DNA from 2 places in the Paenibacillus sp. 01T442 genome. Region 1 is predicted to be linked to the other one. Evidence: riboswitches for the same ligand, from Rfam matches in the RefSeq annotation. Region 1 holds a riboswitch; the other holds the start of a gene.

What was found. A riboswitch is a leader RNA that binds a small molecule or an ion and turns the genes downstream of it on or off. The one in region 1 is predicted to bind cyclic di-AMP.
Region 2: linked by a shared signal. The riboswitch ahead of AC1DLM_RS00105 (C40 family peptidase) and the one ahead of AC1DLM_RS26340 (CAP domain-containing protein) in region 1 are both predicted to bind cyclic di-AMP.

Annotation. Positions count from the first base shown of each region.
Region 1 covers NZ_JBFTPF010000051.1:28,583-36,556, forward strand. Annotated here, with positions in the region: gene AC1DLM_RS26320 (helix-turn-helix transcriptional regulator) at 1-746, shown strand, start outside; gene AC1DLM_RS26325 (hypothetical protein) at 779-1,792, opposite strand; gene AC1DLM_RS26330 (group-specific protein) at 2,038-2,469, opposite strand; gene AC1DLM_RS26335 (SRPBCC family protein) at 2,499-2,954, opposite strand; gene AC1DLM_RS26340 (CAP domain-containing protein) at 3,199-3,849, opposite strand; cyclic di-AMP (ydaO/yuaA leader) riboswitch at 3,855-3,989, opposite strand; gene AC1DLM_RS26345 (hypothetical protein) at 4,158-5,609, shown strand; gene AC1DLM_RS26350 (hypothetical protein) at 5,727-6,182, opposite strand; gene AC1DLM_RS26355 (hypothetical protein) at 6,169-6,966, opposite strand; gene AC1DLM_RS26360 (hypothetical protein) at 6,963-7,487, opposite strand.
Region 2 covers NZ_JBFTPF010000001.1:2,351-8,432, reverse strand. Annotated here, with positions in the region: gene AC1DLM_RS00110 (hypothetical protein) at 1-562, opposite strand, end outside; gene AC1DLM_RS00105 (C40 family peptidase) at 747-1,643, opposite strand; cyclic di-AMP (ydaO/yuaA leader) riboswitch at 1,647-1,809, opposite strand; gene AC1DLM_RS00100 (GNAT family N-acetyltransferase) at 1,906-2,418, opposite strand; gene AC1DLM_RS00095 (acetylxylan esterase) at 2,483-3,430, opposite strand; tRNA gene AC1DLM_RS00090 (tRNA-Gly) at 3,867-3,937, opposite strand; tRNA gene AC1DLM_RS00085 (tRNA-Pro) at 3,955-4,031, opposite strand; tRNA gene AC1DLM_RS00080 (tRNA-Arg) at 4,052-4,128, opposite strand; tRNA gene AC1DLM_RS00075 (tRNA-Gly) at 4,135-4,209, opposite strand; gene AC1DLM_RS00070 (AIM24 family protein) at 4,302-5,000, opposite strand; gene AC1DLM_RS00065 (SH3 domain-containing protein) at 5,027-5,482, opposite strand; gene AC1DLM_RS00060 (GyrI-like domain-containing protein) at 5,540-6,082, opposite strand, start outside.

The DNA of each region.
Region 1 (7,974 bases):
TGTTTGAGCTGAATCTTGTCATTGATGGCTCCCAGCGTATGCGCGTTGGCGACAAGCATTTTGTACAAAGGCAAGGCGATTTGGTTTGGATCCTTCCGAATGAAGTGCATGCAAGCTTGGGTGCGGTCGATGGCAATATGATGGAGTACGTGTGTGTACATTTAGAGGTAACGGATCCTTGGTTTCGTCACCAATTAAATCAAATTGGGCAAATTGTTCACCCCTCTGGCAGCAAAATGGAGAGCTTACTCCGTCCCATTCTTATGGATCTCGCACAAATAGCCAGAGAAAATACCTCTAGTGGACTGAGTCTGAAGCTGCAAACGATGCATGCTTCCTTTCGTATTTTCACCGTGTTAAGCGAGGTCTTACTCGATGAGGCTGTGGTTTCTAGTCAGCAAACCGGCGATTCTGGCTTAGCTGCACAGCTAGCTGCATTCATTGAGCATCAAGCCTCTACGACAATGAAAGGGCAGGAACCTTTCAGAATAACGCTTATTGCGAAGCAGCTCGGGTATAGTCCCGCACATTGCAATCGGGTTTTTCACAAAGCTTATGGGGTCTCCCCACGGCATTATTTGAGCACAATCAAGCTGCGTCAAGCCAAGCTCCTGCTAATGGACCCTACTCATTCAATCGAGCATATCGCCGAACAATTGGGATACAAGGATTTGTCGCAATTCAGCAAACAATTCAAACGATGGACGAATTTATCTCCCACGGCCTACAGACATCTTTCTTGGTGAGAATACGTTATTGTTGGGAAGTGAATTTTCAGCTATTTTAAATTGAGTTTCACACTTATTTTCTTTGCTTCTTCTGTCACTAGTTGAATCGAGTAGCTTCCACTCACTCCATTAAACTCGATGAGTCCACTACTGGATGGAGAGATTACTTTCTCCCATTGAACGAGATTCTTATTCACTACTTGCAGGGTTACATTCCCGGATTCGACCGTTGATTCATAAGGAATACTGACTTTTCCAGCGGTTTTAATCGTATACTCATGAACCTTATACGTACCTTTCAAAGTCCCGATCGTAAGATTAACGTTACCATTCACATTTGATTTACTAGTAAAAGTCGACACATTATGGCTAACTACCATATCTCCACCGAAAGCCATAATAAGCTTAACCGCAATCACAGCGATGATGAAGAAAGCAAAACTAATAATGATCCATTTTATTTTTTTGTTGCTCACTTTGTTGACCCCTTTAGCTTTTAAAATACTTTTGGATATTTTTTTTATTTTCAAGAATGTGCTGATTTTAGTATTGCTAGTAATAGTATCTGCTACCTCATCTACTTTGCTTTGTTTCGATTTGTAACTTGTAAAAATATCAATACCCATATCAAATGTCTTACGCATCACTTCATCTTGAGAAACTTCTTTTCTACTTTTCATTTCAACAATAATTGCATCAAAATCCAACTCCGTTGGGTTAGCTGCCACAGTAGAGCAATAGGTATCAAAGCTAAAAGAGGCTGCGATAATTACATCAACCAAGTATAGGTCACCTGTTTGATTAAGTAAGTTTTCAACTATTAGATAATAATGGCGATAAATTCCCCATGATTCTTTTGCATACTGAGATTCAGCTATGATTAAATCTCTTAAAAGTTCACCAGGTATATGATTGAAATCAATTGACTCTATGTATTTAAGTAGCTCTCTTCTAAAATGAATATTCTCATCAACTAATTCATTAGCATGCTTACCATTCCACTTGAAATAAATGAGCTCATTTCGATTTGAGTTATATGTTTCTATAAATTCATTCGGATTCATGATTTCGATCCTTTGCTTAGATTTATGGGAAATCTTCCTTCATTTAATCGATACATTACTGTCCATTTTTGTTTGTAACGGAACCAGGAGACGTTATTTACAGCAAAACCAGCTAGAATGGTATCGAAAGGGAACGTCAGTACGCTATTTACTCGAAAACTGCTAAAAATCCACGAAAATGGACAAATAGCGCATTCACGTTCCGTTAGCTKCCAATACTAGCATTTTACATAGAAATAGCGTACCTACGTTCCCTTACTACTCAAATTAGGCATCCCCATGTTTGTTCGATCGCAACTTTTATTTATCGTTAAGACTAAGTCGTCTATCGGTCCGATGATTTTCTGCACCTCCGGCAGTTGATAAAACGTACTCGTTTTGTCAATATCGTTCATCTCATCGTTAGCAGAATACATAAAAATAGCCTTCCCTGCTCCGAGAGCTAGTCCTAACTCAACATGGCTTCCCTTACCCGCTGGCAACATGATGATGAAGAGATCTGCACGCAATACGGCTTCTTTCTCTTTCGCACCAATCGCCGCGAGCTCTTGAAGTGAATCGATACCTGTATGCATCGTCCAATCGTATGTTTGAAGATATCCCATAGACTTCAACTGCTTCGCAACATATCGGACATTGTCGATGTTTTTGAAACTGGATGCAAGATAGAATTTCAATTGGATCCCCTCTCTTCTCTTCTCCCTACTTACTTTTGCTCAGCTAAAATTTTCAACTGCTCATTCCGATAGTTCAAAAATCGTGTCATATATCTCCTCAACACAACCCTCTCAACGATCCATCCGACCCAGCCCAGCGGGGCCTCAAAAGTTAATGTATCTTTCATCAAAGTTTTATTACCTAAATCGATAAATTCGTGCTCATGCCTCATACTTTTAAACGTACCCTGCAACATCTCATCAACAAAGCGGTAAGGCCGAGCATAATTCGATATGAGTGACTTGTGTTTTTGCCTAATGAAGAAATGTCTCGCCTCAAAAGTAACTGTATCCCCTCCACTAATCATGCCTGTTGTCGTTCCAGCTATCGCTCGTTCCTTGGTATGTGGCCAAACAGTCCGCGTATGTATATCAATATTCGTTGCCATGTCAAAGCAAACATCAATAGATGCTTTTATTTCGATTTCTGTGAAAATCTTAATCACGGGATGCACCTCAATATTCTTTCTGTATCAATTTAGATTTTCAGCTACATAATACGATCCTTGCCGATCCATATGATATATAATACCATCACATACAATTAGTAGGTTGGATTTATTGGATTTTATCCATTGTTGCGGAACGTAGTTCCCCTTCGCAGTACAGGTGACCCACACTGAAGCGTTAATACAAAAAACAGCCTCCCAAGGGAGACTGCCACAATCCACGATTATCACGTAACTTAACTTAATTACTTATAAATTCCTGTACCCACTCACCGTTGTAATAACCCACGCCAATTTGGGTATAGTTCGGACTCAAAATATTCGCTCTATGACCTGAACTATTCATCCATGCTGTCATGACAGCATCAGGCGTTTGTTGACCTTTGGCGATGTTTTCACCCGCGTAGGAATAAGAGATGCCATAGGAGCTCATCATATCAAAAGGTGACCCGTAAGTTGGCGATGTATGATCGAAATAGCCGTTATTGTACATGTCTTTCGCTTTATCCAGTGCCATCGCGGTAAGTGCGCTATTGCTGGTCAAAGGCTTCAATCCAGCCTTCGTTCTCTCCTGGTTGACTAAGGTAACCACTTGGCTAGCGAAAGTGGATTGCGTAGGTGCTGGCGTAACCTGTGGTTTAGTCGCAACAGTTGTACCCGTGCTTCCTGGGATGTTGAGCTTCATGCCCGACCAAATCACGTTCGGGTTGGATACTTGCGGATTCGCCTTGATCAGCGAAGTAAGGCTGACGCCATATTTTTTCGAGATTAACCACATGGTATCGTTGCCTGCTACCGTGTGCGTTCCCGTAGCAGCAAATGCTGAGTTCGCCCCCATCAAGACGGTCAAACCTAGTGCTCCTGTAACTACAAGCTTCTTGTAACGTTTCACTATAAACCTCTCCTTTTCGCGGCCTGCGAGGTTAGCTGTCGGATTCGGATCAAAGAGTAATCACCCGGCCGCGCATAACGCGACTTCACCCCAAAGATTGGTTCCCCCGTGCTTCAAAAAAGCTTCGGCCTTCTAAGTTTTGATCCAGCATGGATCTCAACGATTGTAACATGGGAATTCAGTGAGATCATGACTCAAAATTTACCATCAACAACACGATCTGGATATATCCTCCTTTATTCATACAACTTTTCTCACCATCCCGCGTCTAATCAGTAGCAATACTAACTTAGAAAAGGGTGATGGTTTTGAAGAAATTTGCTATAAAATGCTCGATTGTCATTCTCGGATTGATGAGCGGATTGTTACCGTTACTTCCCATGCAAGCTTCAGCAAGCGTATCTGTGAAGGCATCTCTGCCCTATTTTCCAATTCAAATCAATGGTCAAGACATGGATATTACCCATAGCCAATACCCGTTTCTGGTGTATAAAGACATCACTTACCTACCCATGACATGGAACAATTTCCAAACGCTCGGCATTGAATACAACTGGAGTGAATCCGATGGATTGCAGATTTGGTCAAATCGGAATTTCCCTCCACCCATTCATCAAAACCCGCTTGAACAGGATCTGACAACCAAAAGTAATGCAAGCAGTTACTCTGTCCAAATTTCCGATGTGCCAATTACGATGAATCAAGTAGAAATCAATAATCAAACAGAGCCCTACCCTTTTCTAACGTATCAAGATGTGATTTATATGCCTTTGACTTGGCGATTCGTCCATGATCTTCTTCAGATTGACATCCAATGGGGTGATGATGCAGGACTTTCGCTAGTCGGTGGGCAAAATGCTATCTATTCCATCATCGGTGACGATGATAGTTCACTATATTTCTACTCCCTGCTTTCCGCGGACCCTGCAAAATCCATGCTTAAGATGGATAAAAACAACTATCAAATCGAATGGAAAAACAATGAAGAACAAGATCAATTCTTCAAAGGACTTTCTAGTTCTCCCCATCCATTAGCTGGTAAACCAATAKAGTTAGTGCGTAAAGATCGCGATTTGTACTACGGTAATGTAAAAGTATACACACTTACAGACTCCGATGTATGGGAATCGGCAGCCTGGGGAGCACCTGTCCATACGTACGCGGCATTTCCTGCTGGCGATCAACGGGTAATCATATCCGTTAATCTGACCTTGCCGATTGCCGCTATTGGTCCAAATTATGGCACGACCTATACATTTCTTATTCAAAATGGGAACGTGACCCGACTCGAAGATTTCAATCAAAAGCTAGACCGCGTCATCCCGAATCCAGATGGTACCGTGTGGATTGCTTCTGCTAAATTACCTAGTCGAAGTGGCTATATTTCGGGTAGTGCCCGCGTTGGCTTGCTAGACCAAGTAGGAACGCTTCACATGGTAAATGAAAAGCTTCATGAATTGGATGTCAATGCATTAGGTATAACTAATCTTTCATTGACCAATCCTGCATCTACCGATGGAAGCCTCTATATCGTATTGAATGGCATCTCGAATAAGGATTATGCTGTGCAAGATACAGCTGGACTGTACAAACTGAATACGAAATTAGAAACAAAACGGTTATCCGACTATGTCTTTGGCGACTATTATTTGGATAAGAACAGAAACATTTTCATTAAACATCGCAACAATACGATAGAGAATCTGACTACGGGTGAGATGGGAACATGGTTTGATTATGAATTAGCTAAAATGAAATGAAAATACGCGTGTTAGTAAAAAGCAAGAGGCTAGTGGATATATCCATTAGCCTCTTGCTTTTTCGTGCAATCCAGCAAAAATAAGCTTGAAAGCTCAAGCTTGTCATATGTTCTATTTTTAAAATTTGCCTACGGATAGCGCTTGGTATTCCCACAACACATGCTGTACCTCTTTAAATCGTTCCTCATGGCATTGGATAATGACAGCAAGCTCGGGTAATCGCTCTTTTTTGCGAATAACATGTTTAAGTAGCTTCGTTTGTATGATGCGTGTGAGGCAATACCCCACAATAAATCCGCAAATAGCGCAAATAACTCCCCAAATAATTGGCCCCCAATACAATATGAAGCCGAAACTAATCCCAATGACAGTGAATGCCGTGGATGTTGCCATACCAACCTCGAAGGCCAGCGCTTTCTTGTTCGGATTTGAATTGTAATTATGATCGGGTATGTCCATATAGTTTTCCATCATGATAACCATGATTTCATTACGAGCTAGACCCATCTGTTCAAGTACGGCTAGTGCTTCCTCCACTTCTATCGAGTGCTCAAAAGTACTAATGATCAGCATGCGGGTCATTCTCCTTCTCAAACAGACGTAATGGAAAATGTGGATACTTTTCTGCTAAGTATTGCTTCTGCTCTAGACGAAAAAGTCGATTATGATCTTGCGCTGTCATAAATGCGTCATACACAGAGCCTCCAATGACTGACGGCATGAATAATAGCCAATGTGGATTTAGTAGTGCAGTCGATTTGGATAACTTACCAAGTATCAGATAAAGAGTAGCTTCGTGTGATCGCGACATGGTCAAATAAATAAACCACCAGAGTACCCAATAGAATCCTAAAGCAATTCGGTTATTATATAAATGGCCGAGTCCCGGAAAAACAAAGGAACAGACCATAGCTGCCCCAGGTCTCTTGTAGCTAATATTCGTGATCGTCCAAGGTTTAATGAGATTGGAAGTAATTCTTGCTCCTTCAAGCTTTGCCAGATGGCATTGCTTATTCGCATCGATCGCCTTGATATAACTATCCCATATCGCGAACAAGTAAACGAAGGCATAGGCGAATGCCCACCTTGGCTCAATAACTTGTGCAGCCAACTCGAATTGCCCACTGAAGGAGTAATAGATCGCCTCATTGATTCTAGCAAGTGAATTGATGACCACTTCCCATGTTGATAACAGAAATCCGCGTATAAATTGATGGAGCAGGAAATGACCGAATCCAGGAAAGGAAGCTGACCACCACGCTATTATCTTCGGATCCTGCCAACGCAGGCTAGTTAAACCGTCCAGACTTAATAAAGCTTGCTGTCTCCGTGGCGGATGCTCTTGTACAGAACTCAAGTTCGATCGATTCTCCTTGTCGATTTAGATTTTTGATCAATCCAATGCTTTTTCAGCTTTGTAAATACAAGAACACACAGCGTCTGCACGATGAGATACACGCAAAAAGAATAGCTTAATTTCCAGTGTAGGTACTGAAATACATCAAAATAAACATTTAAAGATTCATAGGCTGTTCCTATTAATGAACAACCTAATATATAGAAAGGAATCATCAACCCACGAATACGGAACCTGATGTAGTAATAAGCAAAAAAATAACCAAAGACAGGATATAAAGACCATGTTAGAATATCTGCAAAATCGAAATACGGATAAATATTCGTGTTATAGAGGTCAAACGGTGGTACGGCAATGATCGTATCCAAATTTTTGGCCGTATTCAGACTGAAAAGCATCATAATGATACTCACAGATTTTGGCATGTTACTTGGCAGAAACCACATAAAACCATAACTTAACACGAGACAAACGAGTGTAAATATCGTATTCCTTTGCAATAGCACATCAAGGTGACTCAAATGGTATTCCTTCCTTTCGCATAACTAAACGATACAATAGTAGTGCAAGTCCTGTACAAATAAGGAGCAAGACACTTTCCAAATATGACCAAGATACTCTCCACTGTTCAGAGTAGTGAACAATTCCTAAGTTTTGCATGCAAAATTTCAATACCACATGAAAGATTGAGAAAATAAAGATGGACAACGTCTTGTACAATAATCCACGTATTTTTACAAACTGCTCTATGGCCCATATCACTATAATCGGCGTAATCACTTGTTGATATATGATTCTAAAGATGATATCCGATAACCGAGGTGAAGGAATCAATAACTGATAATTCAAGGTGATAATCATAAAGTAGACACCATGCAGTAAAAGTACAATTAACCAGCAGAAGATTGTTTCAAACAGTTGCAACCTTCGCTTTATAACGAAAAAGGTAATGATGGTAAGGATATAAAATGTAATGAGCAGAATTTTTCCCATGCTTGCAGCACCATT
Region 2 (6,082 bases), on a different contig from region 1:
GCATGAACGTGGAAGCATCCGCCGAATCGGCATGTGTAAGAAAGAGCAGCGCTACCTTATCATCCCCAACCACAAATCCAACCTGTTCCTTCACCTGAAATTTCTCAAGAATTTTGCCATGATGTGATCTCACGATATGATGGAACCGCCAAATGCCATCTTCCTGAATGATAAAATAAAGCACACGATTGCGATGCGCATTGCTAAACTCCCGCGTCACACCGATCATACATACCTTCTCACCAACACGTAAATATTCATCAATCACATAAGATTTCAGTCGTAACCGGTTCACATTCTTGCTCTGAATATAAGTTTCCATCTCATCTATGGAGCGCTGATCCCTCGGATCTTGTTTTGTTGCGTAAAATACTTCTTTAATGAACGTATCTGTTTGGAATTGCCTAGCCCCTTTGAAATGGTTATACGAATGAAAAAATTGCTTAATCACGACCCGAATGTCTTCTGGTATGGCAGGACCTGTTTCCACGTTATACATGCGATCTGTTCGACCCGACAATTTAATTTTATGAAACAAGCTTTTCCAGACACTGACTTGCATGCCGCACGCGCCACCTACTTTCTTCCAACCATTGTTTCATTATAGGCTATAATTCTCAAAAATTCGATAAAAATCGCACAAATTCGCGCAAAAAAAAGAGCATCTGCCGCTTTGCTTTCCATATAGAAAGTCATAGCGAACATACGCTCTTATACCAGTACTTATACTTGATTTTGCAGCTATTTTATAACACGCGTTTGGCACCTACATATCTGGAGCCCCAATAGGAGCTAGCGAGACTATCAACCGTTACACCAACGGATGTTGTCGAGGAAATGAATTGATTATTTCCGATGTAAATGCCTACATGGTTGACGATACCAGAAGCAAAGAAGACGAGGTCTCCCGCTTTCAAATCCGTCACTCTTGCCCCCGCATTATCGTACATTTGCACGGAGGTGCGTGGCAGCTCGATACCTTTGGCCTCGTATACATAACGAACGAATCCAGAGCAATCGAAGCCCTTAGGTGTAGTTCCTCCCCATCGGTACGGTGTCCCTTTGAACGTCGTTGCAGCTTGAATAATTTGAGCTGCAATGGATGACTGAACGACCTTGGCCACTGGGGCTGCTAGAGCTACTGGTGGCGGTGCAATCCAGGCTGGCTTATGAGTCTTGCCGTCCTCTTCCACGATGGCAATTTTATTCGCATCGTTCCACGCAATCGCAGATCCAAACGTCTCTGTAACAAAGCGTAGAGGGACATAGGTACTCCCTTTAACCAAAGTTGGACTGCTCTCTAATTCAACTAACTTACTGTTCACGATCGCTTGCTCTTCGTCCGTTGTGAGTTGAATCGCCTGTTCTTTGTTCTTAAGCGTGACGACGACTTCATCGCCTTGCTTCGCCCATCCCACTTGATAACCTAATTTCTCCGACAACACACGTAGTGGCACCTGAAGTGTACCTTCCGTATCAATAAACGGCTGTACTTCCGGGAACTGCACCAAGTCATCATTGACTTGAACCTTCACCGAAGAGGTGTCTGGGGCAGCAGCATGCGTGGATGGAGCGGCGAACAGGAAAAAGGCTGCGCCTACAAGAGCGCATGAACAAATAAAGCTTTTGGTAAAAAGTTTCAAAACGTTGTGCCTCCTTGAAGCCTCCGAGGTTAGTTGACGGGTTCGGGAAGAGGTTTTCCCTAGCGCACCCCATTAGCCTATGGCTAACTGAGCATTCATTCACCCCAAGTAAAGAAGTCCCCCGTACCAGAGCTTTCGATGCTCCGAGATTCGGCATTTTTTGTCTATATTAGACTAGCATAGTTCGTTTTAGGATGACAACTTTTGCGAGATGGTAAGTGTTTCCTTTGCTATGTAAAGTACAAAAAAACAGCCACTCTTTTCAGAGCAGCTGCTTATACACCTCGGTAAATAGAATATGCTTACAGGGATTAAATTCATTTTCTGTCATCGGACTAGGATAACTCATGATGTTGAGAGGCAATTTCAGTTGACCTTCTCTGAGTGGTGGCTGTGCATAAGGAAATAGGTTCAAATGGAAGCCGCAGCGCTTATAGAATTCAATTCTCCGCGTAGCATCTGAGGCAGTCGGAGGCTCGACTTCAAGTACGATAGGGGTACTTGCACGGCTCATATACGTCGTCAGCATTTGCTTGCCAATCCCACCGCCTCTTATGGCAGCGTTGACGGCGATATGTTCCACAAATCGAAACGTACTAAAGTTCCAACTGGCCAAGAAGCCAAGTAGTTGCCCTTGAGCATCTCTCTCGACATCGATGCTGTAATTAGGATGAGATAACAGTGCTCGCTGACCTTCATACGTCCTTATTTCCGTTACAGGAAAAGCGGCTTCCATCAGCTCGAATACCTCTTCAAATGAATCCACTTTTTCCATTTGTCAGCACCTCCCTTCAAGTTAGTAATAGGTTATCCAAGTGTGAAGCCTCTTACTTCAGACCTTACCATTTTGAGAAAAAGGCATGTGCCGCTGCATGAGAGCCAGGAGGTGTCGCGTGCCCCATGAAGGGGTACACTTCAATCGATTTGTGTGCTGATTCGATTCGGTTATACGCAGCGAAAATCGCTTCTGGCAAGCAGCACGTATCCTTCAATCCTACCGTAACGTGAACAGGCTGCTCAATTCGATCGCCCAAATTCACGATATCGAAATAGGAAACTGTTCGCAGTACATCTGGCAGATATTCTGGGAACCGGGTAACGAATTCCGCTGCCTCACTAAGTGAGCTGACCGATTGCAACAAGCCCAAATCCATGTGGCATAGATTCGGTACATGGGCAACGGTTGACCGAATACGCTTCTCAAGCGCGGTTACGAGTAGGGCAAGCCCTCCGCCCTGGCTTCCGCCGTATACGAATACCCGCTCACTGTCGATTTCTGGTTGCTCTAACGCGCAGTGTACAGCACGCAAGGAATCGATCGCAACTGCACGATAGTAGCTCGTCTCCGCGTCGAGAATCCCCTGTGTAATCCAGCCCCTCGTCATGCCAGTCTCCTGTGGCAGCAGGTTACCGCTTTCGCCGCCTTGCCCGCGTACATCAACCGCAAGTACCGCATACCCCATAAGCAACCAAGCAGCATGATCCTCGGGTCTTCCCTTGGAGCCCGTATAGCCTGGGAATGTAACAATACAAGGTACCTTCTTAGACTTGCTCTCAGCATTAGGCAGTAACAACCAAGCATGAATCGGTGTTTCCGCAGCACCCTGCAAGACGATCTTATTCACTTCCGCTTGTATAAAAGGTGATGCTACCGGCTCTCTTGTATAGGATGCATCTTGCGTAGCTTCCGTATATGCACGCTCCCAGAATGCAGCCAGATCAGCAGGCGCCGTTAACTGCGATTGATACTGGTGTAACCCCTGAATACGATTTTCAATAGCGTTCATTTCGGTAAGTCCCCTTTGCATGTTTTTCCCATTTTAACCTAGATACACGTGTATGACTATTGGAAAATATGAATATGAAACGGAACATCGATGCTCTATGTCGATGAATCTGTCGGTTCTTCTGCGAACGCAAGAAGACTCCCGATTCGTGTTTAGATGTATAAACTACAGCTAATTTACTCGAATCTGACGTATTTTCGTGATTACATGGAGAAAGTACATTTAATTTATATGAAATTTGAAGAATCGACCAAATCGAAGGAATTTAACTACAGGAATACAGTTAAACTTTCGAATTCGAGAAATACGCTTCAAATAGATGGAGAAAATCCAGTTAAATTGCGGGAAGTAGGTTTATTACTCATCGAGCCCTAAAGGGTTCAATTCCCTAATAATGAAGAAAAAGACCACCCGAAGGTGGTCTCTTTCTTCTGTAAGCGGGCGGCGGGAATCGAACCCGCGCGATCAGCTTGGAAGGCTGAAGTTCTACCATTAAACTACGCCCGCATATAAAAAATCTAAAATGGTCGGGACGACACGATTTGAACATGCGACCCCCTGCTCCCAAAGCAGGTGCTCTACCAAGCTGAGCTACGTCCCGTAGTGAATATAAAGTGTAAATGGCGCGCCCTGAGAGATTCGAACTCCCGACCTTTTGATTCGTAGTCAAATACTCTATCCAGCTGAGCTAAGGGCGCAAATATTGGAGCGGAAGACGGGGATCGAACCCGCGACCCTCGCCTTGGCAAGGCGATGCTCTACCGCTGAGCCACTTCCGCACGGTGTAATTTCTCTTTCGCTCATCAAGTGATTCTCTGAGGCGACAAGGAATAATATATCAGGTATTCAAAACAAATGCAACTATTTTTTATTATTTTATGAAAACGCCCCCAAATGGCAGCACTTCCCGTGCTATGCGGCGCAGTAAGCTATCCGATTTCATATGCTCGTCCAACTTGGGATCTGGCTTACAAGGCTGCATAAGCACATGCCCATGCCCCGTAATCTCCCAGTGATAATTCATATGCTGACTTGCCAGAGTGTTGCCGTATACACAGAGGCGCAGCTTAGCTTGCCGCGGATAGGCAACAAGGCAACTCACATCAACATACAAAGGCTCCACAGCATCCAGGGCCATGTGATGTATAGGGCCAGCTGTTAGCAAACCTAGACTGCCGGGACCGTGAAACTGCATTTTAACTAAATCTTGCGTGATCAACGTGTTCTTCACACTCTGTAGATGCGTTGTAAAGGTCACACCTTCCGTATAGAACAGCACATGTCGAAATTCAAACAATAGATCATCTTCGGCTTCCAAAGGCACGACAGCCAAACTATACGCTTCTGGCAATCCCATTAACACACGCCCAGGACCGAGTATGCGTGATTGGATCAACCGCTTCTTCCTATACATGCTAGGAAGCTTCATCAGTGCATCTTCACGCTGCTCAGGCCTTCCCTGAAATGCAACAATTTGGTTGGGATGCAGTACATGCACAGCCTCTCCCTTTAGAAGCTGCAGTGTAGCCATCCTAGCTTGTGAGCTTGCATTTTCATAGATGATCTCCAAACCACACAACCTCCTCACCAATGCTGTTAGCGCATTCCACGCTTCCTTCTCTGCCAAACGAAGAAGCGAAACACACGTCCAAGCAAGAAATAGCCTACAACCAACGCGGCAGCCGTAATCACCATGTAGGTTATTTTGCGATTTCGTTTATCCTTATCTAGCGCAACTTGTTCCATCGCCTTCAGCCGTTCTTGTAACTGCTCGTTGTCCTTCTTAAGTGCCTCATTCTGACTGAGGAGACGATCCTCGATTTCTTGAGACTGCCTGACGGCTTCCGACAACTTGTCCTTCTGCTCTTCTAATTGCTGCTTCGTAGCCTCATAATCCTTCTGGATTTGTTCTACATTGCTTGGCAATTGATAGATTTCTTTTACCCGATCCAACCAAGAAGCGTGGGCAGCGGGTGTTCGATACATGAACCCGACGATGATGATAAGTACGCCAATAGCTCGTCCAAACCTAGATATGCTACGTATTCGCACCCGCTATCCCTCCCCATGGTTGGCTGCTCGACATTATGTTCTATTTTACAGCAAAATTCACCCCATCACCACTTTTACCGCTTCAACAGGATATCTCAAAATCGTTCTCATTTTGGCAGGCTCTATCTTCCTCGGATCCGATAAGTAGATCTCATGATGAAGACCACAGATCCTTAGCTGGTTCTGCTCTATATATGGATACATTTGAGAAAGTGTTTCCGGTTCAGTCGCATATGGTCCAACGTGCAGCATCTGGACACAGGTTCCCTCGTTCAAGGATTCATAGCCTACATTAGCTATTAGCTTCAGTTCCTTTTTCTTTACCATTGCAGCTGTTCGTGCTTCTTCCACAACCTCACCCGCCACATACGTTGGCATGCGAATCAATAACTTCCAATGCCATTCTTCCCTCGGTACTTCCAAGGCCGTTCGGGGATCCCCATCTACCCACCATTGCCCTTCCAGCTTCGCTACTGTGAAATCATTCTCCAGCTTCTTGTAATGCCCTTTAACGCCGTAGGCGACCGTATACAGCGCTTCTGTAGCGTTAGCGAAGATGGTACCGTTGGGATCTCCTTTGCCAACAATACTTACATAGGA